DNA from 2 places in the Azospira inquinata genome. Region 2 is predicted to be linked to the other one. Evidence: riboswitches for the same ligand, from Rfam matches in the RefSeq annotation. Region 2 holds a riboswitch; the other holds the start of a gene.
The links. A riboswitch is a leader RNA that binds a small molecule or an ion and turns the genes downstream of it on or off. The one in region 2 is predicted to bind S-adenosylhomocysteine.
Positions count from the first base shown of each region.

Region 1: it holds a riboswitch for S-adenosylhomocysteine, as region 2 does, so the genes downstream of both, ahcY (adenosylhomocysteinase) here and metH (methionine synthase) in region 2, are expected to answer to the same signal.

Region 1 covers NZ_CP064782.1:1,256,611-1,271,349, forward strand. Annotated here, with positions in the region: gene Azoinq_RS05685 (fatty acid--CoA ligase) at 1-167, shown strand, start outside; gene Azoinq_RS05690 (methyl-accepting chemotaxis protein) at 407-2,011, opposite strand; S-adenosyl-L-homocysteine riboswitch at 2,254-2,346, shown strand; gene ahcY (adenosylhomocysteinase) at 2,447-3,865, shown strand; gene metF (methylenetetrahydrofolate reductase [NAD(P)H]) at 3,977-4,807, shown strand; gene Azoinq_RS15070 (rhomboid family intramembrane serine protease) at 4,884-6,362, shown strand; gene Azoinq_RS05710 (tetratricopeptide repeat protein) at 6,381-7,664, opposite strand; gene Azoinq_RS05715 (DMT family transporter) at 7,746-8,663, opposite strand; gene Azoinq_RS05720 (LysR family transcriptional regulator) at 8,783-9,685, shown strand; gene Azoinq_RS05725 (thioredoxin domain-containing protein) at 9,753-11,786, shown strand; gene Azoinq_RS05730 (c-type cytochrome) at 11,840-12,154, shown strand; gene Azoinq_RS05735 (branched-chain amino acid ABC transporter substrate-binding protein) at 12,466-13,662, shown strand; gene Azoinq_RS05740 (branched-chain amino acid ABC transporter permease) at 13,728-14,651, shown strand.
Region 2 covers NZ_CP064782.1:1,474,061-1,488,799, forward strand. Annotated here, with positions in the region: gene Azoinq_RS06735 (response regulator) at 1-1,789, shown strand, start outside; gene Azoinq_RS06740 (response regulator) at 1,815-2,987, shown strand; gene Azoinq_RS15080 (tetratricopeptide repeat protein) at 3,142-5,166, opposite strand; S-adenosyl-L-homocysteine riboswitch at 5,697-5,768, shown strand; gene metH (methionine synthase) at 5,833-9,543, shown strand; gene Azoinq_RS06755 (DUF2721 domain-containing protein) at 9,749-10,165, opposite strand; gene argC (N-acetyl-gamma-glutamyl-phosphate reductase) at 10,455-11,420, shown strand; gene Azoinq_RS06765 (putative RNA methyltransferase) at 11,530-12,369, opposite strand; gene Azoinq_RS06770 (exo-beta-N-acetylmuramidase NamZ family protein) at 12,379-13,590, opposite strand; gene Azoinq_RS06775 (DOMON-like domain-containing protein) at 13,614-14,246, opposite strand; gene Azoinq_RS06780 (hypothetical protein) at 14,305-14,730, shown strand.

The DNA.
Region 1 (14,739 bases), 220 kb from region 2:
CCGCCCACACCATCCGCAACTTCGCCGCCCACGCAGCGGAAGTGCAAGGCGTCACCCGCTACGGGGTGCTGATCCAGGTGAGCTTCGTCAAAACCCTGGCCCGCACCAGCGTGGGCAAAATCAACAAGCGCCAGATCCGGGAAGATTTGTCCAAGGCCAAGGGCTAAGACCGCCGGCCTATCGGACTTCCGGGTAACCTACCGCCGAACCTTCCGCATAGGGCATCCGGCCGCCCAGGGCCGCGGGAAGCCAATTTCCCTTCACCCCGCCGCAAGAATGGCTTCCAGCTTGGCTCTCCCGCCCGGCAAAAGTAAGAAGCCCGTCTTTCTTCCCTCTCCGGGCAGAAAAGAAAAGGGGCCGAATGGCCCCTTCATTGCAGCGATTGGGCCGCCCCGGGCGGCCTGCCTCACACCCGGTACTGGCCCACCACCTGACGCATGGCGCCAGCCAGTTCGTCCAGATGCCGGGCCGTGTCCGCCGTGGCGGCCGCCGCGGCGCTGTTTTCTTCCGTCATCTGGGCGATCCGTTCCACCTGCTGGGCAATGCTGGTGCTGGCCACGCTTTGTTCCCGAATGGCTTCGCTGATTTCCCCCACCCGGGCTTCCGTGTCCTGGGACACCTGGCTGATTTCCCGGATCGAGTCGCTGGCCTGGGCGGTACGGGCCACGCCGCTTTCCACCTGATCCACCGCCGCCCGCATGCCTTCGGCGGCGCTCTTGGCGCTGGTCTGCATGGAACCGATGGTGGAGGCGATTTCCTGGGTGGAAGAGGCGGTGCGTTCCGCCAGCTTGCGCACCTCGTCAGCCACCACGGCAAAGCCCCGGCCCGCTTCCCCGGCCCGAGCCGCCTCGATGGCCGCATTCAGAGCCAGGAGATTGGTCTGATCCGCCACTTCCCGAATCACCGCCACCACCGTATTCACCTTGGCGCTGTCCTGATCCAGCAGATCGATGTGTTCGGCGGCGCTGCGCACCACCTGGGCGATGCCGTTGATGTCTTCCACCGTATGGCCGATCACCTCCGCCCCTTCGGTAGCCACCTGGCCGGAACGCACGGCCAGCTGGTTGGTTTCCCCGGCCCGGTCCGCCACGTGGGTGACGCTCACGGTCATTTCTTCCACCGTGGCCGCCATGCTGGCCGCCGCATCGCTTTGCTGGGAGGAACTGACGGACACCTGCTGGGCCGCCGTAGCCATCTGGGCGGCGGCGTCGGACACTTCGGAGGCGTGCTTGGTAATGTCGGACAGGCTTTGCTGCATCCGGTCCAGCAACCGGTTGAAGGCCGCCGCCATAGCGGAAATTTCGTCCTTACCCGTGACCGGCACCCGGCGGGTGAAATCCAGCTCGCTTTCCACCTCTTCCACCAGCCGTTCCACGGCCACCAGGGGCCCTTCCACCCGACGGTAGGTCATGACCCCCATGACAATGGAAAATGCCGCCGCCAGACCGATAACCCCGAGCAGCAGAATAATGCTGTTGTGGTAATCCGCCGCCGAAGCCTGGGCCACTTTCCCGGTCAGGGAAGCCTCATAGGCCAGCAGGTTATTGACCGCCTGCATCATGGCCTTGATCTGGGCCCCATGGCTCAGAATCATCTCCCGGGCCGCCTCGTTTTTACCGTCATTGGACAGGGCCAGGGCCTGGTCCACCAGGGCGAAATAACGGCTCACCTGGGTATTGGCTTCCTGCAACAGGGCCCGGTCCTGGTCATCCAGGGGACGCTGGCGCCCCACCTTATCCAGGAAAGACTTGCGGGCTTCCTGGATGGATGCCATGACGGCCGCCTTGCGGGTGGTGTCAGTGACCAGGATATGGGTCAGCACCAGGGAACGGCTTTCAAACAACTGGGCCGCCGCCCCGTCCGTGCCAATGACGCTGGGCATGACCGATTCGTTAATTTCATTGAGGCGCCCGTCCAGGCGACCCGCCGTATCCAGGGCCACCCAGCCGAGTATGGCCAGGGCAATGAGGGAAGTACAAACCAGCAGAATGAGACGTTTGGCGACCGACATGGGGAACTCCGTAAGGCTGAAGGACAAAAGGGGCCGGGGCCCCACTCTGGCGCTATGTTTTTTATCGCGGTCCCGGATCTGCGCCGGGAGGCTGGCCGCCAGTTGGTCAACTTCCCTGTCACCAGGATCACTACTGTTGGCGATATTTTATCGGACAACGGCATATTACTTCATATTACTTTTGTATTAGATTGTAACTTGCACTTCTCCCCCAAGCCAGAAGAGCCAAGTTATAATGGCCGTCCTCCGAGGAGCGCTGCGAGATTATTGATCCCAGGCTCGGAGTTCCTGGCCACGGGCAGTCGCCCTGGTTGTAACAACGGCGCTCACCTGTTCAACCCTGCCGGCGCGGGGTGCAGCGTGAGTCCGCGTGAGTTCCTTATCTCCCGGTCCCCTGCTTCCCGTTTGTCCGGCTTCCGACGAAGGAGCCACACTGTGACCGCCCAACTCTCCCACGAATACGTCGTCGCCGACCTGAATCTGGCCCCCTGGGGCCGCAAAGAAATCCGCATTGCGGAAACCGAAATGCCCGGCCTCATGGCCATCCGGGAAAAATTCGCCACCGCCCAGCCTCTGAAGGGCGCCCGCATTACGGGCTCCCTGCACATGACCATCCAGACGGCAGTGCTCATCGAGACCCTGACCGCCCTGGGGGCGGAAGTGCGCTGGGCCTCCTGCAATATTTTCTCCACCCAGGATCACGCCGCCGCCGCCATCGCCCAGGACGGGGTGTCCGTTTTCGCCGTCAAGGGCGAATCCCTGGAAGATTACTGGAACTACACCCACCGCATTTTTGAATGGCCGGAAGCCAACGGTGCCCCCGTGTTCAGCAACATGATCCTGGACGATGGGGGTGACGCCACCCTGCTGCTGCACCTGGGCGCCCGGGCGGAAAAAGATCTGTCCGTGCTGGATCATCCGGACAGCGAAGAAGCCACCGTGCTGTTCGCCGCCATCAAGGCCAAGCTGAAGACCGATCCCACCTGGTATTCCACCCATCTGGCCCATATCAAGGGCGTCACCGAAGAAACCACCACTGGGGTGCACCGGCTCTACCAAATGCACGCCCGGGGCGAACTGAAGATTCCCGCCATCAACGTCAATGACTCGGTAACCAAGTCCAAGTTCGACAACCTCTACGGCTGCCGGGAATCCCTGGTGGACGGCATCAAGCGGGCCACGGACGTAATGGTGGCGGGCAAGATCGGCGTGGTGCTGGGTTACGGCGACGTGGGTAAGGGCTGCGCCCAATCCCTGCGCGGCCTGGGCGCCACCGTGTGGGTCACGGAAGTGGACCCCATCTGCGCCCTGCAAGCCGCCATGGAAGGCTACCGGGTGGTCACCATGGAAGAAGCCGCGCCCCTGGGGGACATTTTCGTCACCACCACGGGCAATGTGGGGGTCATCACCCACGACCACATGGCGGCCATGAAGAACAACGCCATTGTCTGCAACATCGGCCACTTTGATTCCGAAATCCAGGTAGCCAGCCTGCGCCAGTACCAATGGGAAAACATCAAGCCCCAGGTGGATCACGTCATTTTCCCCGACGGCAAGCGCATCATTCTCCTGGCCGAAGGCCGTCTGGTGAATCTGGGCTGCGCCACCGGCCACCCCAGCTTCGTCATGAGCAACTCCTTCGCCAACCAGACCCTGGCCCAGATCGAGCTGTTCACCAAGACCGCCCAGTACCCGGTGGGGGTGTATGTGCTGCCCAAGCACCTGGATGAAATGGTGGCCCGCCTGCACCTGGAAAAAATCGGCGCCCACCTGACCACCCTGACCGCGGAACAGGCCGCCTACATTGGCGTCCCCGTGGAAGGCCCCTACAAGGCGGAAAACTACCGCTACTAAGACCCGCACTGGATCGGCCTCCCCCCGGAGGCCGACCCAGTGCCCCCCATTCCGGCGGAAGCCGCGCTCTTCTTTGCTCGGCGCCGCTTCCGCCTTTTTCCAGGAGCCCCCATGACCCCGGAAATTTCCATCGAATTTTTCCCGCCCCAGACCAGCGAGGGCGTGGATAAGCTGCGGGCCGTGCGCCAGCAGCTGGCGGCGGCCCAACCCGCCTTTTTCTCCGTCACCTACGGGGCGGGCGGCTCCACCCGGGAGCGTACCGCTGCCGTGGTCAAGGAAATCGCTAGCGAAGGACGGGTCGCCGCCCCCCATCTTTCCTGTATCGGCTCTTCCCGGGATTCCATCCGGGCCATCCTGGACGACTACCGGGCCGCCGGTATCCGCCATCTGGTGGCCCTGCGCGGCGACCTGCCGTCCGGCATGGCCCAGTCCGGAGAATTCCGCTACGCCAACGAACTGGTGGAATTCATCCGCCAGGAAACCGGCGACTGGTTCCGTCTGGCCGTGGCCGCCTACCCGGAATGGCATCCCCAGGCCCCCAGCCCGGCCGCCGACCTGCAAGCCTATGTGGGCAAGGTCCAGGCCGGGGCGGACATCGCCATCACCCAGTATTTCTACAATGGGGACGCCTATTTCCGCTTTGTGGACGAGGCCCGGGCCGCCGGGGCGGATATTCCCGTGTTTCCCGGCATCATGCCTATCGCCAGTTTTTCCAAACTGGCCCGCTTCTCCGACGCCTGCGGCGCCGAAATTCCCCGCTGGATGCGGCGTAAATTCGAATCCTTCGGGGATGATGGGGATTCCATCCGGGAATTCGGCCTAGATGCGGTCACCGCCCTGTGCCAGCGCCTGCTGGACGGAGGCGCCCCGGGCCTGCATTTTTACAGCATGAACCAGTCCGGCCTGATCCTGGAAATCTGCCGCCGGCTGGGCCTTTCCTAAGCCTTTTCCCAGTCTTTCCCGGGCCTTTCGGCCCGGGACCGTTCCCCTGGACAGGGAAGCACGACATAATGCCGTCATGCTGCTCGTCCCCCTGCCTCGGCGCCCGGATTGGCGCCATCCTCCCCTGGTCACCCTGGCCATCATGGTGCTGTGCACCCTGATCTACTTTTTCTGGCAGATCCCGGGGGACAAGGTCCAGGAGCAGGCCCTGGATTACTACGGCAAGTCCGTGCTGCGGGAGGCGGAACTGCCCGCCTACCTGAACTATCTTTCCGAGCAAGGCGGAGAAAAAGCCCGCCGCCTACGCCAGGCCTACGCCCATGACCGGTGGCCCCTGGTGCTGGCCGCCATGGAAAACGACGGGGAATTCCAGCTTCGCCTGCATCGGGGTCAGGTCATTACCCCCCACTCCCCCCTCTATCCCCAGTGGCAGACCGCCCGCCGCCATTACGAAGATCTCCGCAATCGGGCCGTCACCAGCCGCTACGCCTTCACCCCCACCGATCCCCGCCCCATCACCTGGTTCAGCCACATGTTCCTCCACGGGGACGAAAGCCATCTGGTGGGCAATATGGTGATCCTCTTCATTACCGGCTATCTGGTGGAAGAGGCCCTGGGAAGCCGGCGCTACCTGCTCTATTACCTGCTCGCCGGACTGGGGGCCGCCGGACTGGATCTGGCTCTCCACGGCCAGCGCAGCACCGGCAGCATCGGCGCTTCCGGGGCCATTGCGGGGGTCATGGCCATGTTTGTGGTGCTCTTCGGCGCCCGGCCCATCCGCTTTTTTTACTGGATCGTTTTCTACTTCGACTTCTGCGTCGCCCCCGCCATCCTGGCCCTGCCCCTATGGCTGGCCAACGAGGCCTACCAGCTCTGGGCCCACCCGGAAAGCCCCATCAATTACGTGGCCCACATGGGAGGCTTTGTCGCCGGCGCCCTGCTGGCCGCCTGGTTCCGCTGGCGCCATCCCCACCAGGCCCTACCCGATCCGGGGGCTACGCTGACGCCCGCGCCAGGGGAGGCGGAGCCCGCCGCCAGCCTGGCCCGCATTCAAATCCTGATTCGGGAACTCAAGGTGGATGAAGGGGTGGAGGCCCTGCGCCGCCTTTCCCGCCGCTATCCGGAAGACGAGACGGTGGTGAATCCCTATTACCAGCTGGCCAAACTCCACCCGGCGGACGATCACTACCATCGGGCCGCCGCCCGGGTGTTTGCCCTGCCCGCGGGGGACGGGGCCCGGGAGGCCCGGGTGCGGGAGGTGCTGCTGGAGTACATGAGCCTGGCCCGACCCTGTGTGCGTTTTACCCCGGACGGCCTGGCCACCCTGGCCCGGCGCCTGATTCTGGCCGGTTACGGGGAAGACGGGGAACGCCTGATCCGGGCCTTGCAGGCCCGCAACCCGGACCATGCCCAGATCGCTCCCCTGCTCATGGTCCTGGCCCGGCACCACGCCCGTCAGGGCAATCAGGAAGCCTTCCGCCGGGGTCTGGAAACCCTGCGCCAGAATTTTCCCGAAACGGAAGAAGCCCGGCTGGCCACCCAGCTGCTGCGCTAGCCGGGGGAGGGGCGCCCCTCAGGCCTGGGCCAGACGGGCCAGGGTGGCCAGATAGCGTTCCGCCTCGGCCCGCAGGGGATGGTCCGGGTAGCGGGCTTTCAGGGTTTCCAGAATGCGCCCGGCCATGGGGTCCTGGTGGAACTGCTCGCAGAGGATTTGGGCGCTGAGCAGATAGACGGCGGGAATGTCCCCGTGGCCCGGATTGCGGCGATCAAAACCCTTCATCACCTCCAGGGCCCCCCGAAAATCCCGGCCCCGGGCGGCGGCCTGGGCCAGGCCCAGCACCGTTGCCTCGGGCGTCTCCCAGGCGGCGTCCAGCTGGCGGCAGCGGCGCCATAGGGCCCAAGCTTCCGCCAGCTGGCCCCGGGCTAGATACACGGGCAGCACGGACCGGGCGTGGCTCAAGAAACGCTCCGTCTTATGGCCTAGAAGCAGCAGTTTCAGGTACCGGTCCTGGGCCCGGAAATCCCCGGGGGCCAGACGCTGGGCCTCATAGGCCACATCCAGGGCCTGATCCACCTGCCCGGCGGAAATAAGGGCGGCGATCCGCTCCCCCGGGTCCGCCGCCCGCTCCCCTTCCGGCCCGGCCAGCCCCTCATCCCCCTCGGCGGCCAGACCCAGGTCTCCGTGGTATTGGTACAGCACGTAGCCCATCAGGTTGAACATGATGAGGGTGAAATACATGAGGATGAAATTGATGGCGGGCACCATGGCCCAGAGGGGCAGCCGGGGCGCCACCAGCTTGAGCAGTTCCGGTCCCCCCAGGGAGAGGAGGAAGAGGAAGGCGCAAAGGCCCAGATAGGGCAGGCCGATGCTCCGAATCACCCGCCACAGGCCGGCGGGGCTAAGGGCGGCCCCCATGCTGCCGGTCAGGGTCAGCACCATGATGCTGGCGGGCATGGACAGATTCACCACCCCCTGGGCGACAAACGCGGCAAAGCGACCCGCCAGGGAGCACAGCCCCAGGGCCAGGCCCATGACAAAAAACACGGCGAATTGCTTGTAGGGTAGGGAATTGCGATGGGAGGTATCGGTCCGGTCGTAATCCTCCGGCGTCAGGTGCCCCCGGGCCGTCTCCTCCAGCACCCCGTAGGCGTAGCGGGTCAGGGCCAGCCAGGCGCCGAGGCAGGCCACCGCCGTAATCAGCAATTTGAGGGGCTTGATCATGGGCAGGACCAGGCCCGCCCCGCAGCAGGCGGCGAGAAAGAGCAGATAGCCCAGGGTCCGGGGCGCCAGGGGGAAGAGAAAGAAGCGGGGCAGGCGCTGCCAGAACGGGGTGATGGGGGCGGCAGAGAGGGCCATGGCGGAAGCTTCCCGATGTGATGACAAAAGGGTAGCCGAGGCCCCCGCCCCTTGTCCATCGCGCCAAAGCCATAGGCCCCCTCAGGCAGACTTGGGGCGGCTCACCAGTAATACCCCCACCAGCACCAGCCCGGCCCCCAGCAATTGGGCCCCAGACATGGGTTCCTTGAGCAGCCACCAGCTGAAGAAAATGGTCAGCATGGGCCCCAGGGTACCGATCAGCACGGAGCGGGAGGCGCCGATGCGGCGAATTGCCGCAGACTGCATAAACACGGGCAGCACCGTGGAAAACAGGGCCATGCCCGCGCCGCAGGCGTAGATGGGCCAGGGCTGGATGAGGGCGCCCAGGGGCTGGGTGAGGACAAAATGGACCTGGGTGGCACCGGTGGAGACCAGCATGGCCAGGGCGGTGAAGCGGGCCGAGCCCAGGCGCTGGATGGCCCCGGCGCTGCCCGAGAGGTAGAAGGCGTAGCTCAAGGAGGAAGCGAAGACAAAGGCGCTGCCCACCAGCACCGTGCCCAGGTCGGCGGCGAAATGGAGGTCATGGGCAAAGGCCAGGCCGATGCCCAGATAGGAAATGGCCAGGGAGGCCACCTCCCGCTTTTCCAGGCGCTTGCCGAGAAAGGCCACGGCAATGAGCACGGTGAGGGTGGGATAGGTGAACAGGATGAGCCGTTCCAGGCCGGCGGAAATGTAGCGCAGGCCGTAGAAATCCAGCAGGCTGGAACCGTAGTAGCCGAGTATGCCCAGGGCCGAGAGTTTGAGCCATTCCCGGGCGCTTAAGGGGGGCGCCCCCCGGCTCGAGCGGATACCGATCCAGAGAAAGGCGGGCAGGGCCAGGACCATGCGCAGGGAAAGCAGGGTCACCGCATCCACCGGGGCGGCGGGGGATACCAGATAGGCCAGTTTGACGAAAATGGCCTTGAAGGAAAAACCCAGGGCCGCCAGGATGGCGAGGACAATACCCAGGCGTTCGGAGGACCAGGGGAGGCGGGACATGGCGGCACTTCAACGGGGGAAAAGGCCCATTAGGCCAGGGCCAAGACGGGAAGACAATTGGCCTTCCCCCAAGGTAGGATTCGTCCACATCGAACGCTTATAGAAAGCCTTCAAGCGCCATGCACTACGATCTCACCGATCTACGCCTCTTCCAGGCCATTGCCGAGGCGGGCAATCTGACCCGGGGTGCGGAAAAGACGAACCTTGCCCCCTCCTCCGCCAGCCACCGGCTACGCCAGCTGGAAGGGGATCTGGGCACCCCCCTGTTTCTGCGCCAGGCCCGGGGTCTGCGGCTCACCCGGGCCGGGGAAGCCCTGCTGCGCCACACCCGCCAGGTTTTCGCCCGGTTGGAACAGATGCACGCGGACCTGGCCCCCTACGCCCAGGGCATTCGCGGCCACGTAAGCCTGTGGGCCAACACCCACGCCACCCACAGCTTTCTTCCCGACGACCTGGCCGACTTCCTCCGGGCCCACCCCCAGGTCAGCGTCACCCTGGAGGAACACACCAGCCCGGTCATTGTGCTGGCGGTGGCCGCCGGGGAGGTAGAAATGGGCGTGGTGGCCGGGGGCGCCGAGGGGGCCGGGGTGGAACTCCTGCCCTACCGCCAGGACCGGCTGGTGCTCATCACCCCCGCCGCCCATCCCCTGGCGGCCCGGGCCCGCTGCGGCTTCGGGGAGGTGCTGGACTACCCCTTTGTGATGCTCCACGCCGGCTCCGCCATCCACACCTTCACCACCAACGCGGCGGCGGCCCTGGGGCGCCACCTCAATGTGCGCATCCAGGTGCGCAGCTTCGAGGCGGTCTGCCGCATGGTGGGGGCCGGGGTGGGCATCGGTCTGGTGCCCCGCTCCGCCGTGCCTGGCGCCAATCTCCGGGAACCTCCCACGGTGGTGGAGCTGGACGAGCCCTGGGCCCGGCGGGACCTCTCCATCTGCATCCGCCGCCGGGACGCCCTCACCGGCTTCGCCGCCGCCCTGGTGGAAGAATTGGCCCGCCAGGGCGGCACGGGCGAACCCTGACGCCCGCCCCTTGTCCACCCAGCCGGGACCCGGGACTTTTCCCGGCCCCGGACCGTCAGGACCCGTTATGCCCAATCTGCTTGCCCAAGAGACCTCCCCCTACCTGTTGCAACACGCCCACCAGCCCGTGGACTGGCACCCCTGGGGCCCCGCCGCCCTGGCTTTGGCCCGGGACCAGGACAAGCCCATCCTCCTTTCCATCGGCTACGCCGCCTGCCACTGGTGCCACGTCATGGCCCACGAAAGCTTCGAGGATCCGGACATCGCCGCCACCATGAACCGGCTGTTCATCAACATCAAGGTGGACCGGGAGGAGCGGCCGGACCTGGACCACATCTATCAGACCGCCCATCAGCTCCTCACCCGCCGCCCCGGCGGCTGGCCCCTGACCCTGTTCCTCACCCCGGAGGGAGACGCCTTTTTCGCCGGCACCTACTTTCCCCCCGAGCCCCGCCATGGGCTGCCCGCCCTGGGGGAACTACTGGAACAGGTGGCGGCGGTGTACGCCCACCGCCGGGCAGACATCGCCCGGCAGAATCAGAGCATCCGCCACGCCCTGGCGGCCACCCTGCCACGCCCCGGGCAAGAGCCTCCCCGCCTCAAGGCCGAGCCCCTAGCCGCCGCCCAGGCCGAACTGGACGCCACCTATGACCGGCGCCGGGGCGGCTTTGGCGACGCCCCTAAATTTCCCCGGCCCACGGATCTGGATTTTCTCCTGCGCCGCAGCGCTACCACCGGGGATGACCACGCCCGGACCATGGCCCTCACCAGCCTGGAGAAAATGGCCGCCGGGGGCCTGCAAGACCAGCTGGGGGGCGGCTTTTTCCGCTACAGCGTGGATGGGGCCTGGACCATTCCCCACTTTGAAAAAATGCTCTATGACAACGCCCAGCTTCTGGCCTGCTACGCCAACGCCTGGGCCCTGGACCACCGGCCCGCCTTCAAGGCAGCGGCGGAGGGCATCGTAGCTTGGGCGGACAGGGAAATGGCCCTGGCCCAGGGGGGCTACGCCGCCTCCCTGGATGCGGACAGCGCCGGGGAAGAAGGGGCCTACTACCTGTGGACGCCAGAAGCCGCCCAGGCGGCCCTGAGTCCGGAACAGTGGGCCCTGGCCGCCCCGGCCTGGGGCCTGGACCGGGTACCCAACTTCGAAGGCCAGGCCTGGCACCTCCAGCAGGTGCGCAGTCCGGAAGCCCTGGCGGACGACCTGGGTCTGGCCCCCACGGCGGTCCGAGCCGGGCTCCAGGAAGCCCGGGCTGCCCTCCTGGCCGCCCGGGAACCCCGTCCCCGCCCGGCCCGGGACCACAAACTCCTGACCGGCTGGAATGCGCTGATGATCAAGGGACTAGCCCGGGCCGGACGTATTTTCGGCCGCTCCGAGTGGATAGACCGGGCCCTATCCACGGTGGATTTTCTCCAGGATCACCTGTGGCAGGAAGGCCGCCTGCTGGCGGTGCGGGCCGGAGGCCAGAGCCGGCTGCCCGCCTACCTGGACGACTACGCCCTCCTCCTGGACGCATTGCTGGAATGCCTCCAGGCCCGCTGGCGGGAAAAGGACCTGGCCTTCGCCCGGCGACTGGCGGACGGCCTGCTGCACGACTTTGAAGATCCGGCGGCGGGGGGCTTCTTTTTCACCGCCCACGACCAGGAAGCCCTGATCCACCGGCCCAAGCCGGCCCAGGACAACGCCCTGCCCGCGGGTAACGGGGTAGCGGCCCAGGCCTTGGGGCGCCTGGCCCTGGTGACAGATCATGAGCCTTACGCCCGGGCCGCCCGGCGCACCCTGGACCTGTTCTATCCCCTGCTGGAGCGCCAGGCCATCGCCTCCGGCGCCCTCCTGGGAGCCCTGGAAGACGCCCTGACGCCCCCCACCCTGGTACGCCTCACTGGACCGGCGGCGGAGCGGGACCAATGGAACGCCGAACTGGGCCGCCGGTTCCTGCCCCAGACCCTGATTCTGGCCCCAGAACCCGCCCCGCAAGACCTGCCCCCCAGCCCCCGTGTCAACGCCTGGGTCTGCCAAGGCGTTAAGTGTCTGCCGCCGGTAAATGAGTGGGAGAGCTTGCTGGGCATTATTTCCAAGCCGCCCAAACTGCATTAGTATTGGCGGGCTAAACAACAGCAAAACCCAACCTTCCTTTACGGAGCGAGAGCATGAAAGCTATTTACGTATCCCTGCTGGCCGCCGCCGGCATCCTGGCTGCTGGCGCCGCCCAAGCCGCTGATGAAACCGCCCTGGCCCAAAAGAGTGGCTGTCTGGCCTGCCACGCCGTTGACCACAAGGTCGTCGGCCCGGCCTACAAGGACGTCGCCAAGAAGTACGCCGGTAACAAGGCCATGGTCGGCAAGCTGGCCGACAAGGTCATGAAGGGCGGCGCCGGTGTCTGGGGTCAAGTTCCCATGCCCCCCAACAACGTGAGCAAGGCCGATGCCACCAAGCTGGTGACCTGGGTGCTGAGCCTGAAGTAAGGCGCTCCGCCAAGAAAAAAACCGACCCCCGGGTCGGTTTTTTTCTGCCCGCCGTTTTCCTCCGGCTCCGCCCGTCCTTTGGGCGCCCATGCCCCAAGGGGAGGCATTGGGGGGATAAAAAGCCCGTTTTTCCCCCCGTCTTCACCTCGATCCGCCCCACTCTGGTGCCTTTTTCCCCAGCCCCCTGCCGGGCCCCGGGCGAAAGCTTCCTGGCGGCTTGAAGGGAGCGCCGATTGGCGGTTGACAGGGGCTTTCACCGGCCACCAAAATCAATGCCCATGCGTTACGCCCCCCTTTTCAGGAGATAGCCCATGTCTTCCCCCCGTCCCGGTACCGCCCTCTTGGCCATGGCCGCCGCCCTGGCCCTGGTCGGTTGCAGCAACAAGGACAGCAGCGCCCCCGCCCCAGGCAGCTCCACCGGTTCCGGGGAAAGAACGGTCCTCATCGGCCACGCCGCCCCCCTCACCGGGCCCCAGTCCCATCTGGGCAAAGACAATGAATACGGCGCCAAGCTGGCCATTGAGGAACTCAACGCCCAGAACCTCACCATCGGCGGCCAGAAAGTCCATTTTGAACTCCAGTCCGAGGACGACCAGGCGGACCCGAAACAGGGCACCATCGTCGCCCAGAAGTTCGTGGACGCTAAGGTGAACGGGGTCATCGGCCACCTCAATTCGGGCACCACCATGCCCGCCTCCAAGATTTACGCCGATGCGGGCATTCCGGAAATCTCCGGCTCCTCCACCACCCCGGCCTATACCAAGCAGGGCTTTAAGACCGCCTTCCGGGTCATGGCCAATGACGAGCAGCAGGGCCGGGCCCTGGGCACCTACGCCACCCACCAGCTGGGGGCCAAGAAAATCGCCATCGTGGATGACGCCACCGCCTATGGCCGGGGCCAGGCGGACGAATTTGAAAAGGGTGCCAAGGCAGGCGGCGCCACCATCGTCACCCGGGAATACACCAACGATAAGGCCACGGACTTCAAGGCCATTCTCACCAAAATCAAATCCACCCAGCCGGACCTGATTTTCTTCGGCGGCATGGACGCCCAGGGCGGCCCCATGGCCAAGCAGCTGAAGGAACTGGGCCTGACCGCCAAGTTCCTCACCGGGGACGGGGGCTGCACCCCGGAATTCATCAAGCTGGGGGGCGCCGCCACGGAAGGCCAGTATTGCTCCCTGCCCGGGGTGCCCCTGGACAAGATGCCCGGCGGCCCGGCCTTCCGGGCCAAGTACGAAGCCAAGTTCAAGTCCCAGATCCAGCTCTACGGCCCCTATGTGTACGATGCCGTGATGGTGCTGGTGGATGCCATGAAGCGGGCCAATTCGGTGGAACCGGCCAAGTATCTGCCGGAAATCGGCAAGACCGACTACCCGGGGGTCTCCGCCCGCATCCAGTTTGACGCCAAGGGGGACCTGAAGGACGGGGCCATTTCCTTCTATCAGGCCCGCGCCGGCAAGTGGGTCTTCCAGGAAACCCTGGGTACCACCAGCGCCCAACCTTAACCAGGAAACGGCCCGACCGCTGGACGGCGCCCCCGGGCGCCGTCCCCTTGTCAGGCCCACGAGTCATGGACATCTTTCTGCAACAAGTCATCAACGGCCTGGTTCTGGGGAGCATCTACGCCCTGGTGGCCCTGGGCTACACCATGGTGTACGGCATCATGGGCCTGATCAACTTCGCCCACGGGGAAGTGGTCATGATCGGCGCCCTCACCTCCCTCACGGTCATCGACCTGCTGGCCAATTCCGGCCTGCCCGGCCCCATCCGGGCCCTGATCGGTCTGGCCGCCGCCATCCCGGTGTGCATGGTGGTGGGCTACCTGATGGAGCGCATCGCCTACCGGCCCCTGCGCAAGGCGCCCCGGCTGGCGCCCCTGATCACCGCCATCGGCGTCTCCATCGTCTTGCAAAACCTGGCCATGATGATCTGGGGCCGGGATTACCACGCCTTCCCTCCCATTTTCCCCGCCAGCCAGCATCTGGTCCTGGGGGCCACCTTCAGCGATTTGCAGGTGCTCATCGTGGTAGCGGCAGCGGCCATGATGGGAGGCCTGCTCCTGCTCATTAACCGTACCCGCCTGGGCCGGGCCATGCGGGCCACGGCGGAAAATCCCCAGATCGCCCAGCTCATGGGGGTGAATGTGAACCACATCATTTCCCTCACCTTCCTCATCGGCTCCGCCCTGGCCGCCGTGGCCGGGCTCATGGTCAGCGCCAATTACTCCATCGCCCACTACTACATGGGCTTTATCCTGGGTATGAAAGCCTTTACCGCCGCCGTCCTGGGGGGCATCGGCAATCTGGCCGGGGCCATGATCGGCGGTATTCTCCTGGGGCTCATCGAATCCCTGGGGGCGGGCTATATCGGCGACCTCACCGGCGGGGTGCTGGGCTCCAATTACCAGGATGTGTTCGCCTTCTTCGTCCTGATTCTGGTGCTCATCTTCCGTCCCTCCGGCCTGGTGGGGGAAAAAGTGGCGGAGCGGGCATGAACCGGCCCCTTGCTCCCGCCGCCCCGGCCCGGTTTCTGGGCCACCCGACCCCTTTTGTCCCACCTAGCGGCCTCCCTTCCCTAAAGGA
Region 2 (14,739 bases):
CGTGGCCGTCCGGCCCCTGGAACAGGTGGGGCAGCGGATCAAACTCCAGTTTTCCGTCACCGACACGGGCATCGGCATGACCCCGGAACAGCGGGCCCACCTCTTCCAGGCCTTTACCCAGGCGGATGGCAGCACCACCCGCAAATACGGGGGCACCGGCCTGGGCCTGTCCATTTCCAAGCGGCTGGTGGAAATGATGGGGGGCAACATCTGGGTCAAATCCGCCCCCGGGGACGGCAGCACCTTCAGCTTCACCGCCTGGTTCGAGCGGGATGACGAACGGGCCCGGCCCCACACCCTGCCCGAATCCCTGCGCCAGCTGCGCACCCTGGTGGTGGACGACAACGCCGCCGCCCGGGAAATCCTGGTGGAAATTCTGGAACAGCTCAATCTGCGACCGGAAGCCGCCGCCAGCGGAGAAGAGGCCCTCAGCCGCTTGGCAACCAGCACCCAGGGCAAGGACCCAATCCGGCTGGTGTTCCTGGACTGGCAGATGCCGGGCATGGACGGGGTGGAAACCCTGCGCCGCATCCGCAGCCACCTGCCCGCCGACCAGCAGCCGGAGGTCATCCTCATCACCGCCTACGACCGGGACGAACTGCGCCGGGCCGCCAGTGAAATGGGCATTCCCTCCCTGCTGGTGAAACCGGTGAGCACCTCCCTGCTGTTCGACACCCTGGTGGCCCGTTTCGCCCCGGCCCACAGCCAGCATCCAGAGCCCACGGAAGAGGAAAGCCTGGCGCCCCTCAAAGGCCTGCGGGTGCTGCTGGCGGAAGACAACGAAATCAATCAGCAGATTGCGGTGGAGCTTTTGGCCAGCGTGGGGGTCAGCTGTACCGTGGCCCGCAATGGCCGGGAAGCGGTGGACCAGCTCACCCGGGCTCCGGAGGGAACCTTCCGGCTGGTGCTCATGGATCTGCAAATGCCGGAAATGGACGGTTTTGAAGCCACCCGCCTGATCCGCTCCCTGCCCCAATACGCCCAGCTGCCCATCCTGGCCATGACCGCCCACGCCCTGGACGAGGAGCGGGAACGGTGCCTGGCCGGAGGCATGAACGACCATCTGGCCAAGCCCATCGATCCCCAGGCCCTATTCGCCGCCCTGCTGCGCTGGAGCGCGGAAGGCGGGGAGGGGGCCGCAGGAGCCGAGGCTCCCACCGTGCCCCCGGTGCCGGAAAGCGCCCCCTTCCCGGCCATTGCCGGAGTGGATACCCGGGACGGTCTGGCCCGCATGGCGGGCAACGCCAGCCTGTATCGCCGCCTGTTGCGCCAATTCGCCGGCAGCCAGCCGCGCCAGTGGGAAAAACTGGTGCAGGCCCTGACCGGGGAGCCGGCGGAAGCCGGACGCCTGCTCCATAGCCTCAAAGGCCTGGCGGGCAACCTGGGGGCCAAGGCCCTGCAACAGCGGGCGGAAGCCCTGGAGCGGGCCCTGGCCGGGGACGACCCGGCGGCGGCCACCCAGGCCCAGGAAGCCCTGGGCCTGGCCCTGCACCAGGTGGTGGATGCCATCCAGCAGACCATTCGGGGCGGGGACGAACCCCCGGTCCGCGCCGCCGCCCCCACCGCCAGTCCGGACCAGCTACGCCTCCAGCTGCAACGTCTGGAAGCCCTGCTCATTGCCAGCGACAGTGAAGCAGAGGACTATTTCAATGACATTCGCGCCGATCTGGCGGACCATCTGGCTCCCGCCGACTTCGCCGCCCTGGGGCGGGCCATCAGCGCCTTTGACTTTGACGCCGCCCAGACCCTTTGCCGTCAAGCCCTGGACCGCCTCGCCCCTGACGTCTGAAGTCCCGATTCCGGAGGAAGACACCATGACCGTTCTGCCGTCCACCCTAAGCCCCAAACCCGTCGTCCTGGTGGTGGACGACACCCCGGACAATCTGGCCCTGATGAGCGCCCTGCTGCGGGGCTATTACACGGTGAAGGTGGCCAACGGGGGGGAACGGGCCCTCCGGGTGGTGGCCCAGGGCCCCCTGCCGGATCTGATTCTCCTCGACGTGATGATGCCCGGCATGGACGGCTTTGAAGTGGCCCGCCAGCTCCATCTGGACCCCCGCAGCCGGGACATCCCCATCATCTTCCTCACCGCCAAGGCGGCGCCGGAAGACGAACAGCGGGGCCTGGACCTGGGGGCCGTGGACTACATCACCAAGCCCATCAGCCCCCCCATCGTCCTTGCCCGGGTAAAAAACCACCTGACCCTGAAGGCCGCCCGGGACTTTCTCCGGGACCAAAACGCCTACCTGGAAGAAGAGGTGCAGCGCCGCACCCGGGAAGTGTCCGTGATCCAGGACGTGACCATCATGGCCATGGCTTCCCTGGCGGAAACCCGGGATAACGAAACGGGCAACCACATCCGCCGCACCCAGAACTACGTCCGTGCCCTGGCCCGCAAGCTCCAGCGCCATCCCCGCTTTGCCGACCTGCTGGACGACGCCACCATCGACCTGCTCTACAAATCCGCCCCCCTCCACGACATCGGCAAGGTGGGCATTCCGGACCGCATCCTGCTCAAACCGGGCAAGCTCACCCCGGAAGAGTTTGAGATCATGAAGACCCACACCACCCTGGGCCGGGACGCCATTCTCCACGCCGAAAGTCTGATCGGCAGCCCCAACACCTTTCTGCGCCTGGCCCGGGAAATCGCCTACTGCCACCAGGAAAAATGGGACGGCTCCGGCTATCCCCAAGGCCTGCAAGGGGAAGCCATTCCGGTCTCCGCCCGGCTCATGGCCGTGGCCGACGTGTACGACGCCCTCATCAGCCGCCGGGTCTACAAACCCCCCTTCCCCCATGAAAAAGCCGTCGCCATCATCCGGGAAGGCCGGGGCCAGCACTTCGACCCGGACATGGCCGACGCCTTCCTCGCCATGGCCGAAGACTTCCGTCTCATCGCCGCCCAGTTCCAGGACACGGACGCCGACATGGCCCGGGAAGAGGAGCGCTTGAAGCTGGTGATTCAGACGGGGGAAGGGGCGGCCTAGCCCGGTAGGGGGCGCAGCGGGCACGCCGGGGCAGCACTTCCACCACTCCCGGCAGGGGAAAGCTCACAAAGCCAAGAGGCTCACTGCTTTAGGCAGGAAAGTCCCTTGGCTTTTTGCCGCCCCGTTCTGCGGCACCAGAGGCACCTCTCACCCCTTAGGACGCCCGCTCCGCCAACCAGGCCTTCAGTGCTTCCCCCACCTGGGCCACCACGCCGTCCCAATCCCCCTCCCTTGCCTGACGGAATAGGGTGGCGCTGGGGTACCAGGGGCTGTCCTGGCGCTTGAGGAGCCAGCGGAAATCCGGGGTGTGGGGCAGCAGCAGCCAGAGGGGCAGGCCCAGGGTGCCAGCCAGATGGGCCGGGGCCGTATCCACGGAAATGATCCGATCCATCTGCCCGGCCAGGGCTGCGGTCTGGGCGAAGTCGGTGAGGGCCGCGCCGGGACAATGAAGGCGGCCTCCTGGAAACGGAGCAACCCGCCCGGGCACCGCCGCCGCCCTACCGGCTTCGGCTTCGGCTTCGGCTTCGGCTTCGGCTTCGGCTTCGGCTTCGGCTTCGGCTTCGGCTTCGGCTTCGGCAGAGTCTGAGGCAAAACCAGAAGCAGCCAAGCTTTTTTCCCAGCAGGGCCAGGAAGGCATCGGGGTTTCCGGGGTTTCTTGAGTCTCCCGAACCGCCGCTCCCGTCCCCAAGGCGGCAGAAAGACCCTGGCCAGACGCCCCGTGCACCGGGGCTCCCGGGGGGGTGTCCTCTCCCCGCCGCCAACCCTTTTCCTCCAGCCAGGCCCGGTCTGTTTCCCGCAGCTCGGGCTGGAGCAGGTACCACTCCACGGGCAGGTCCAGCAGGGGCGCCAGTTGAGCCAGGGGCAGGCTGCGCCGGGCATCGTTGCCGTGTTGGGGGGAACCGCTCACCACCAGACCGATGCGGGGCCGGGCCGGGGTGCCGTCCGTTGCCCGGCCCCCCAAGCGGCGGGCCCAGGAGGCAGCAACCGCTGGGGGAACGGTAGCCCCAGCCAGGGGCGGGGGCACCGTGTCCACGGTGAGGCCCAGGGCCAGGGGCAGGCTGAGGAGGGGCAGGTGGCAGTCGAAGGGGGGCAGGGGGTCCCCCTTGGCCACCAGTTGGGGCGCCGGGCCCTCCCCCCAGGACCAGGCCCGGGCCAGGGGCAGGAGGGCGTCGGGCACCTCCAGGATCACCGCTGCGGCCTGACCCAAAAGGGGCTGAATCAGGCGAGAGAACTGGAGCCAGTCCCCATAGCCCTGCTCGGCCCAGACCAGGAGCCGCTGCCCGGCCAGGGGCTCGGCCCCGAGCCAGAGGGGCTGGGAATAGGCGCGCCGGGGCTCGAGAAACTGGGGGCACTGCCAGCGGGCCTCATAATCCCGCCAGCCCCCGGAAAAATCCCCCACCAGCAGTTGCAGCAGGGATTTAGCCCAGCGCCCCGTGGGCAGGTCCGGGCCCAGGGCCAGGGCCTTCTCGTAGTCCTGGATGGCCGCCCCATGGTCCTCCCGGGCCAGATGCACGTCGCCCCGGGCTTTGTAGGCCGCCCCGGAACCGGGCAGCAGGGCCACGGCCCGCTCGGCGGCAGCCAGAGCTTCGTCCAGGCGTCCCAGCAGTTCCAGGGCCTTGGCCCGATGCTGGCAGGCCAGGCCCGAATCCGGCACCCGGGCCAGCACCCCGTCAAAATCCGCCAGAGCCGCCCCGGGCCGCCCCATGGCCAGATGCAGGGCGCCCCGGTTACCCAGTAGTTCCGGCTCCCCGGGCCGCAGCTTGAGGGCCTCGCCCCAGGCAGCCAGCGCTTCTTCCCCCAGCCCCAGTTCCTGGCAGACCTGGGCCAGATGGACCCGGGCATCCCCATCCCCGGGCTGGAGTCGAAGAGCCCGGAGCAGGGCCTCCCGGGCCTCGGCCCAACGCCCCTGGCGGGCCAGGGCCACCCCCAGGTGACTGGCCACCCGGGGCTGGGCGGGCTGGACCGCCAGGGAGCGGGTCAGCAGGGTTATCCCTTCCGCCAGATTGCCCCGCTGCAATTCCAGAGTACCCAGGCCAGTGAGCAGCAGGGGATGGGCCGGCTGAAAGGGCAGCCAGCGGCGGAACAGGCGGGCTGCCTCTTCCAGACGACCGGCCTGATGCAGGCCCACGGCCTCCCGGATTTCCGTTTCGGCGCGGCGGGAGCGGGAAGAGGAACTCATGGCAAAAAGGGGAAAGGGGAAGAGGCGGGAATTGTAGCGCCCCCGGGGGAGAAGCCGGGGGTGGCGAAACCTCCCAAGGCATGGGCCGGGGAGTGGCCTTGGGGGAAAACGGCGGGCTCCTTGGCCCTTACGCGGGTCGAACGGTTCTGACGGGTCGGTTGGTCGGTCGAATCGCTCCGTGCCGTGCCGTGGCTGGGCTGGCTGGGCTGGGCTGGCTGGCTGGCTGGCTGGCTGGCTGGCTGGCTGGCTGGCTGGCTGGCTGGCTCTGGCTCTGGCTCTGGCTCTGGCTCTGGCTCTGGCTCTGGCTCTGGCTCTGGCTCTGGCGAGGACGAGGACGAGGACCATCATGGTGTGGGGCGCCGAAGCCCGCCGCCACTGCCCCGCCTTTTCCCCAGGCCCCTTCCCACCGCTCCGCCCCAGATTTTTCCCCGCCGGATCAAGGCCTTTGCTAGGCTAGGCGTCTGGCTTATTGGAGCGCCGCCGAGACGGCGTGCCTTGGCAGAAAGGGCCGCAACCCGTAAAATTCGCCCCCTGCCGAGGAGCGTTGCGACCCAGGGAATATCGGGGCCAGGCTCGGCATCGAACAACGGCGCTCACGAACCCTAGTCCGGTTTGTGGCGCCGTTCGTCTTTTCGGGCGCCCGCCGGCTGATCCGCCGAGGACACCATGCAGCCCGATCGCAGCACCGAAATCACCGCTCTCCTAAAACAGCGCATCCTCATCCTGGACGGGGCCATGGGCACCATGATCCAGCGCCATGGCCTGGGCGAGGCCGATTACCGGGGCGAGCGCTTCCGGGATCACCCCCACGATCTGAAGGGCAACAACGATCTGCTGCTCCTCACCCAGCCCCAGATTATCCGGGGCATCCACGCCGCCTATCTGGAGGCGGGTGCGGACATTATCGAGACCAACACCTTCAACGCCACGGCGGTGTCCCAGGCGGATTACAACCTCACCGAACTGGTCTATGAGCTGAATTTTGAGGGGGCCCGGCTGGCCCGGGAAGTCTGCGACCATTTCACCGCCGCCAATCCGGCCAAGCCCCGCTTCGTCGCCGGGGTGCTGGGCCCCACCAGCCGCACCGCCTCCATTTCCCCGGACGTGAATGACCCCAGCTACCGCAATGTGAGCTTTGACGCCCTGGTAGCCAATTACACCGAATCCATCCAGGGCCTGGTGGACGGGGGGGCGGATCTGCTCCTGGTGGAAACCGTATTCGACACCCTGAACGCCAAGGCCGCCCTGTTCGCCATCGAGCGCTTTTTCGACCAGCTGGGTCAGCGTCTGCCGGTGATGATCTCCGGCACCATCACGGACGCCTCCGGGCGCACCCTGTCGGGCCAGACGGCGGAAGCCTTCTGGAATTCCCTGCGCCACATCCAGCCCCTCTCCTTCGGCCTCAACTGCGCCCTGGGGGCCGGGGAACTGCGCCAGTACGTGGCCGAACTGTCCCGGGTCTGCGATTGCTTTGTTTCCGCCCACCCCAACGCGGGCCTGCCCAACGCCTTCGGCGGCTATGACGAAACCCCGGAAATGCTGGCGGAAGCCCTGGCCGAATGGGGCCGCTCCGGGCTCATCAACATCGCCGGGGGCTGCTGCGGCACGTCTCCGGACCACATCCGGGCCGTGGCCCAGGCCCTGGCCGGGCAGGCGCCCCGGGTGCCCGCCCAGCCCGCCCCGGCCCTGCGCCTTTCCGGGCTGGAGCCCTTTAACGTAGGGCCGGACAGCCTCTTTGTGAATGTGGGGGAACGGACCAACGTCACCGGCTCCAAGGCCTTCGCCCGCATGATCCTGGAAGGCCGTTTCGACGACGCCCTGGCGGTGGCCCGCCAGCAGGTGGAAAACGGCGCCCAGGTCATCGACATCAACATGGATGAAGCCATGCTGGATTCCCTGGCCGCCATGGACAAGTTCCTCAAGCTGGTGGCTTCCGAACCGGATATTGCCCGGGTGCCCATCATGCTGGACTCCTCCAAGTGGGAGGTGATCGAGGCGGGCCTGAAGTGCATCCAGGGCAAGGGCATCGTCAATTCCATTTCCATGAAGGAAGGGGAGGCCAAGTTCTTGCACCAGGCCCGGCTGGCCCGGCGCTACGGGGCGGCGGTGATTGTCATGGCCTTTGACGAGCAGGGCCAGGCGGACACCTACGCCCGCAAGACCACCATCTGCGAACGGGCCTACCGGCTCCTCACCGCCCCGGAAGCGGAAGGAGGGGCGGGCTTCCCGGCGGAAGACATCATTTTTGACCCCAACGTGTTCGCCATCGCCACGGGCATTCCGGAACACGACAATTACGCGGTGGATTTCATCGAAGCCACCCGCTGGATTCGCCAACATCTGCCCCACGCCGGAGTGTCCGGCGGGGTTTCCAACGTCTCCTTCTCCTTCCGGGGCAACAACCCGGTGCGGGAAGCCATCCACACCGTCTTCCTCTACCACGCCATTCAGGCCGGCATGACCATGGGCATCGTCAATGCGGGCATGCTGGGGGTGTACGACGATCTGGACCCGGAATTGCGCCGCAAGGTGGAGGACGTGGTCCTCAACCGCCATCCGGCCGCCGGGGAAGCCCTGGTGGAATTCGCCCAGACCGTGAAGGAAGGGGCGGCCAAGGACACGGGGCCGGACCTGAGCTGGCGCCAGCTGCCCGTGGATAAGCGCCTGGAACACGCCCTGGTAAAGGGCATCACGGACTTCGTGGTGGCGGATACGGAAGAGGTACGGGCCACCTTCGCCGCCCAGGGCAAGCCGCCCCTGTCGGTCATTGAAGGCCCCCTGATGAACGGCATGAACACGGTGGGGGATCTCTTTGGCGCGGGCAAAATGTTCCTGCCCCAGGTGGTGAAATCCGCCCGGGTCATGAAACAGGCCGTGGCCCACCTGATTCCCTACATCGAAGAGGAAAAGGCCCGCACCGGCGCCGGTTCCAAGGGCAAGATCGTCATCGCCACGGTGAAGGGGGACGTGCACGACATCGGCAAAAACATCGTGGGCGTGGTGCTGGGCTGCAACGGCTATGAAGTGGTGGATCTGGGGGTCATGGTGCCCTGCGACAAGATTCTCCACGCCGCCAAGGAGCACGGCGCCCAGGCCATCGGCCTCTCCGGCCTGATTACGCCGTCCCTGGAAGAAATGGCCCACGTGGCAGACGAAATGCAGCGCCAGGGCTGGGCCGCCAGCGGGGTGCCCCTGCTCATCGGCGGCGCCACCACCAGCCGGGCCCACACCGCCATCAAAATCGCCACCAACTATGAGGGCCCCGTGGTCTACGTGCCCGACGCCTCCCGGGCCGTGGGGGTGGTGACCCGCCTCCTTTCCCAGGTTCAGCGGGACGACTACGTGGCGGAAGTGGCGGCGGATTACGAGCACATCCGGGAGCAGCACGCGGGGAAAAAGGGCAGCCCCCTGGTCACCCTGGCGGAAGCCCGGGCCAACGCCTACCCCATCGACTGGGGCCACTATCAGCCCCCCGTGCCCAAGGCCCCCGGCCTCCATGTGCTGGGCGAGGTGCCCCTCTCCACTCTGGCGGATTACATCGACTGGGGCCCCTTCTTCCAGACCTGGGATCTGGCGGGCCGCTTCCCGGCCATTCTGGACGACGCCGTGGTGGGGGAAACCGCCCGGGGCGTGTACCGGGACGCCCAGGCCATGCTGGCCCGGATCGTGGCGGAAAAATGGCTCACCGCCAAGGCCGTCTTCGGCCTCTGGCCCGCCAACCGAGAAGGGGACGACCTCCACTTCTACCCAGACGAAAGCCGGACCACCCCCAGCTTTACCTGGCACGGCCTGCGCCAGCAGCACAAGCGCCCGGCGGACAAGGCCAATCTCTGCCTGGCCGACTTCGTCGCCCCGAAGGACAGCGGCGTGGCGGACTACGCCGGGGCCTTTGCCGTCACCGCCGGCCTGGGCATCGAGGCCAAGCTGGCGGAATTTGAAGCGGCCCACGACGACTACCAGTCCATCCTGCTCAAGTCCCTGGCCGACCGGCTCGCCGAAGCCTGCGCCGAATGGCTCCATGAGCGGGTACGGCGGGAATACTGGGGCTACGCCCCAGAGGAAGCCAGTAGCAACGAAGACCTGATCAAGGAAACCTACCAGGGCATCCGCCCCGCCCCCGGCTACCCGGCCTGCCCGGATCACACCGCCAAGGGCGGCCTGTTCCGGCTCCTGGACGCCCCGGCCAACGCGGACATGCACCTCACGGAAAGCTTCGCCATGTCCCCCGCCGCCTCCGTCTCCGGCTTCTACCTCTCCCACCCGGAATCCCAGTACTTCGCCATGCAGAAAATCGGCCAGGACCAACTGGAAGACTGGGCCCAACGCACCGGCCACAGCCTGGAAGAAGCCAAGTACTGGCTGGCGCCGTTGCTGTAAGCCAAGCTGGGCCTATTCGGGCCAGCACCCCAAAGGACCAAAGGGCGGCAACTAGCCGCCCTTTTTTTATCCCGATGCTTTCAAGAAGAAGCCCTGCCATCGGCCCCCAAAGGCCTTGTGCCCTAGGGGGTCACACCGACATCGCCACCCCACAGCCCCAAACGCCCCATGGGCGGGGTTCAGCCGGTATAGGACAGCCCCCGGATTACGCCCCCTCGGCGTCCTTTTCCGCCGCCTTCCCCCGTTCCTCCACATCCTCCACCACCACCGCCAGGGCGTTGGTGGAAATCAGCACTTCCATGAGGGAGAGGACCAGGGAGACGGCCAGGGCGAGGATGCTGATGCCGAAGAGGAGTTTGCCCAGGGTGGTTTCATGGACGTACAGGGCGAACATGGAGAGGGCGCAGAGGAGGAAGCTCAGGACGCCAAAGCTCTGCATGTACTGGATGAGCATGATGCGCCGCTTGAGGCCGGGGATTTGGCGCTGCACCAGGCGGCTTTCCCGTTCCACCGAGGCGTGGAGCTGGCGGATAACCTGGGCCAGGGTAAGGAAGCGGTTGGTGTAGGCCAGGAGCAGGAGGGAAATGGCGGGGAAGAGCAGGGCAGGGGTGGTGAGATCCATGGCGGAGGCGGCGGGGGATAGGGGCCCCAGTAAAGCAGGGCTTGGGCTTCCGGGCAAGGGGGGCGGGCCCGGCGGGGGCTTCCCGCCGCCAGGGGAAGGCTCAGCCCCTTAATGCCGGGGAGCGCCGACTTCCCTCGGGAGCGCCTAGCTTTGGGCCGCCTGAAGCGGTGGTCTTCCCGCCGCCGCCCGGCCTTTTCGGCACCGCTCCCCGGGCCCGCCGGGAAAATTGGCCCCGCCCCGAGGCCCCACAACCCTTACAATAGGGCTTTGCTCCTAACCCCCTACGCCCATGACTTTCAAGGTATTCATCGACGGCCGTCACGGCACCACCGGGCTCAAGATCGACGAACGTCTGTCCATCCGCCCCGAGGTGGAAATCCTGACCATCCCGGAAGCCCAGCGCAAGGACCCGGCGGTCAAGGCCGAGTACATCAATAACGCGGATCTGGTCTTCCTCTGTCTGCCGGACGCCGCCTCCCGGGAATCCGTGGCTCTGCTGGCCCCGGGCAACACCCGCACCCGCTTTCTCGACGCCTCCACCGCCCACCGCACCCATCCGGACTGGGTCTACGGCCTGCCCGAGCTGAACGGCAGCCAGCGGGACCGGATCAAAACGGCCCAGAAGGTGGCCGTGCCCGGCTGCCACGCCAGCGGCTTCATTATGCTGATGGCGCCCCTGGTGGCGGGGGGCCTGGTGCCCCGGGACTACCCGGCCAGCACCTATTCCATCACCGGCTACAGCGGTGGCGGCAAGGACATGATCGCCGACTATGAAAGCTACGGAGACGGCCCGGTGCCCGACGCCATGCGCAGCCCCCGGTTCTACGCCCTGGGCCTGGGCCACAAGCACCTGCCGGAAATGCAGGCCATCACCGGCCTAGCCCACAAGCCCCTGTTCACCCCCATCGTGGGCAATTTCGCCCAGGGCATGGTGGTGGCCGTGCCCCTCCTGCCCCGGGTGCTACCCAAGGCCCTCACCCCGTCGGACGTGCACGCCTATCTGAGCGAATACTACCGGGGCGAAACCTTCGTCCGGGTCATGCCCCTGGATACGGCCCCCGTGCTGGACAAGGGCTTCCTCCCCGCCACCGCCTGCAACGGCACCAACCGGGCGGAAATTTTTGTCTTCGGCCACCAGGACCAAATCCTCCTGGCCTCCCGCTTCGACAACCTGGGCAAAGGTGCCTCCGGCGCCGCCATCCAGTGCATGAACCTGATGCTGGGCATGGACGAAGCTACGGGCTTGCAGGCTTAAGACACCAAGCTTCGGGCAATAAAAAGGCCGGAACGGGCAACCGTTCCGGCCTTTTACGTTGACTCCCTCGCCGTGCCCCAGCCCCGGCAATCGCCCTGATCCAGAGGCTTTAGTCCGCCCGCCCCAGCCGTTGCAAAACCACGTCCACCGTCAGGCTGATGTGGTCCAGGGCGGCGGCGCGGGCCCGGCCTTCCGGGGTGGCCCGGTGCAGGTGGGGGGTCATGGCCAGGAGGTCGGCGATCTGGGGCTGGCCGTCCACTTCCAGGGCATAGGTGAAGGTTTCCCGGCCCAGGAGGCGAAAGCCCGGGGGCAGGGGGGTAGCGGGTTTTTCCGGCTTTAGGCGGGGGTAGATGACTTCCCGCAGCTCTCGCAGATGGTCCGGCCCCGGGTCCAGCATGAGGAGCTGGCCCTCCGGACGTAACACCCGGGCGAATTCCCCGTAGACAGGAAAGCCGAAGAGGCATAGCAGCCGATCCACGCTGGCGTCCGGCACAGGCAGGCGGGCGTTGCTGCCTACCACCCAGGTGGCCCCGGGGGCCTGTTTGGCCGCCGCCTGCACCGCCCATTTGGAAATATCCAGACCCAGTACGGCCAGGGGCCGCTCCCCGGCCAGGGCGGCCAGGCGCCGCAGATAGTAGCCTTCGCCGCAGCCCCCATCCAGGCAGGTGGGCAGCCCGCCGGCGGGCAGGTCCGCCAGTAGGGCCCGGGCCACCCCGTCCGCCAGGGGCTGATAGGCGCCGCTATTGAGAAAGCGGCGCCGGGCGGCCACCATGGCCTTGCTGTCCCCCGGGTCCCGGGAGCGCTTGAGCTGCACGGGCAGGAGATTCACGTAGCCCTGGGCGGCCACGTCGAAGCAGTGACCGTCCGGGCAGCGCCAGCTGGGGCCCTGACGCACCAGGGGGACGCCATCCAGGGGACAGGTGAGGTGGGGGAAGGGCAGGAAGGCCATGGGACGGCCTCAGTAGAGCAGGAAGGGGCGCCGGGCTTGGGCCCAGGCGGCTTCATCCGGAGCCACGGCCCGCTCCAGGTCCCCGGGCTGGGCCTGGGGATCATCCACCCATTGGCGCAGCAGGGGACCTCCGTTGATCAGGTCGATGGCCAGCCGGTCCCGCTCGTATTCGTAGGGGAAGTCCCGCCACAGGGGGTAATCGGGCTGCAAGCGGCGCAGGGCCTTGAAGGCCAGGGCTTGCAGGCGCCAGGGGCGGAAGGCGGCGTGGTGGTAATGGGCCGGATCTTCGGTGTGGATCTGCACCCCGTGGCAGAGCTGGCCCACATGCTTGTGGAAGGTGGGCTCGAACCAGCAGTCCCGCAGGACGCAGCCTTGCAGCCAGGCCGGAGCCAGGGCGGTCATTTCTCCCAGCAGGGCCCGGGCATCCAGGTCCGGGGCGCCGAACAATTCCAGGGGCCGGGTGGTGCCCCGGCCTTCGGAGAGGGTGGTGCCTTCCAACATCACCGTGCCCGGGTAGGCCCGGGCCATCCACAGATTGGGGGCGTTGGGGCTGGGATTGATCCAGGTCCGTTCCCCCTGGGGCCAGCCGTAACCCGGCCCGGCCTCCGGCCGCCAGCCGGTCATGGTCACCACCTGGCAATCCACGTCCAGGTTCAGGGTGGCGATAAACCAGCGGGCCAGTTCCCCCATGGTGAGGCCGTGGCGCATGGGCAGGGGCGCGGCCCCCACAAAGCTTTCCCAGCCCGGCACCAGGAGATTGCCTTCCACCGGGCGGCCCACCGGATTGGGCCGGTCCAGCACCCAGACGCTCTTACCGTGGGCGGCAGCGGCTTCCAGCACATAGCGCAGGGTGGTGATAAAGGTGTAGATGCGACAGCCCAGGTCCTGCAAATCCACCAGCAGCACGTCAAAGGTATCCATCATGGCCGGGGTGGGCCGCCGGGTTTCCCCGTAGAGGCTGAACACGGGAATGCCCAGGCGGGGGTCCCGGTAATCCGGGGATTCCACCATATTGTCCTGCTTATCCCCCCGCAGCCCGTGCTGGGGGCCGAAGGCAGCGGTAAGGTTCAGGTCGGGCAGGGCCCCCAGGGCATCCAGGGAATGGGTCAGGTCCCGGGTCAGGGAAGCGGGGTGGGCCAGCAAGGCCACCCGCCGCCCCGCCAGGGGGCGCCGCAGGGCCGGGTCTTGCAGCAGGCGGTCGAGGCCGAAAAGCACGGTCATGGCAGTGATTCCAAGAAATTCCGTCAAAAATCCGGGGGCAGGGCCAGAACAAAGCCCTTTTCCCCGTGAAAGTCCGGCTGGCCTGCCCCGTGGGCCAGGGCCCAGTAGGCCAGACTACCGTCTTGCCGCTCTACCACCGTGGCCAGGGCCACTTGCAGGACGCCGGGCCCAGGGAGCAGGGCCCCCCCTTCCAGGGTGGCCCGGAGGGCCAGTTCCCCGGGGCCCCGGCTTATCTCCAGCTGGGGCGGGGGCGGCAGGGGCGCCTCCGGGTCCCGCAGCCGGTAGGCGGCAAAACCGTAGGAGGCCCATTGGCCGGAGGGGGAAAAATTGAATTCCCGGTAGGGCAGGGCCGGGGGCGGCAGCCGGGGGTCGGCGGCGGGGCGGAGCGTTGGTTCCGCCGGAGCGCTGGCAGCAAGGCCACCCCTACGGCGCAGAAACACCTCGCAGCAGGTGTGGGCCCAGAGCCGATCCGCCGGTGCCGGGTGGGCGGCGCTGGGCAGGCGCAGGGCCTCCAGGTCCCCCTGGAGCCGGTAATCCAGCACCAAGGCCCCGCCGGGCCCCCGGCCCAGGGTCACCTGGATCAGGGAGAGGGGGGCCGGGGCGCTGTCCGGATGGGGCACCAGCAGGGCGGCGCCGGGAAAAAGTGGGGTTATCATTGGCGGGCGATTTTACCCTTGCCGCCGGAATCACCGCCCATTTTTGGAGGAATCCGTCATGCCCCTTTGCCCCCCTGCCCTGGTTTTCCACCTCCGCCGCACCCTGCCCGTGGCCCTGTTGTGCGGCGCCGCCCTGCCTCTCTGGGCCGCTGACGCCCCCGCCGGACTGCAACTGGTGTGCGGCGGCATCGGCCAGGACGAGTCGGCCCAGATGCTGGCCGCCACGCCCAAACACGCCCTCACCCTGCTCTTCGTCGCCCGGGACGGCCACTACCTTTCCGGGGTGGCCACCAAGGTGGACGATCCCCTGGGGGATAAGGAAGCGGCCAACGGGGACTGCGGCCCCCTGGCCCAGGTGGATGTGGCCAAGGCGGGCCGCTACCGGGTGAAGGCCAGCTTTGACGGCCAACAGTGGGAGCAATGGCTGAAATTGGCTCCCAAGGCCGGCGCCAAGCGGGTCATCCGCTTCAAGGCCGACGACTAGGGCTTCCCG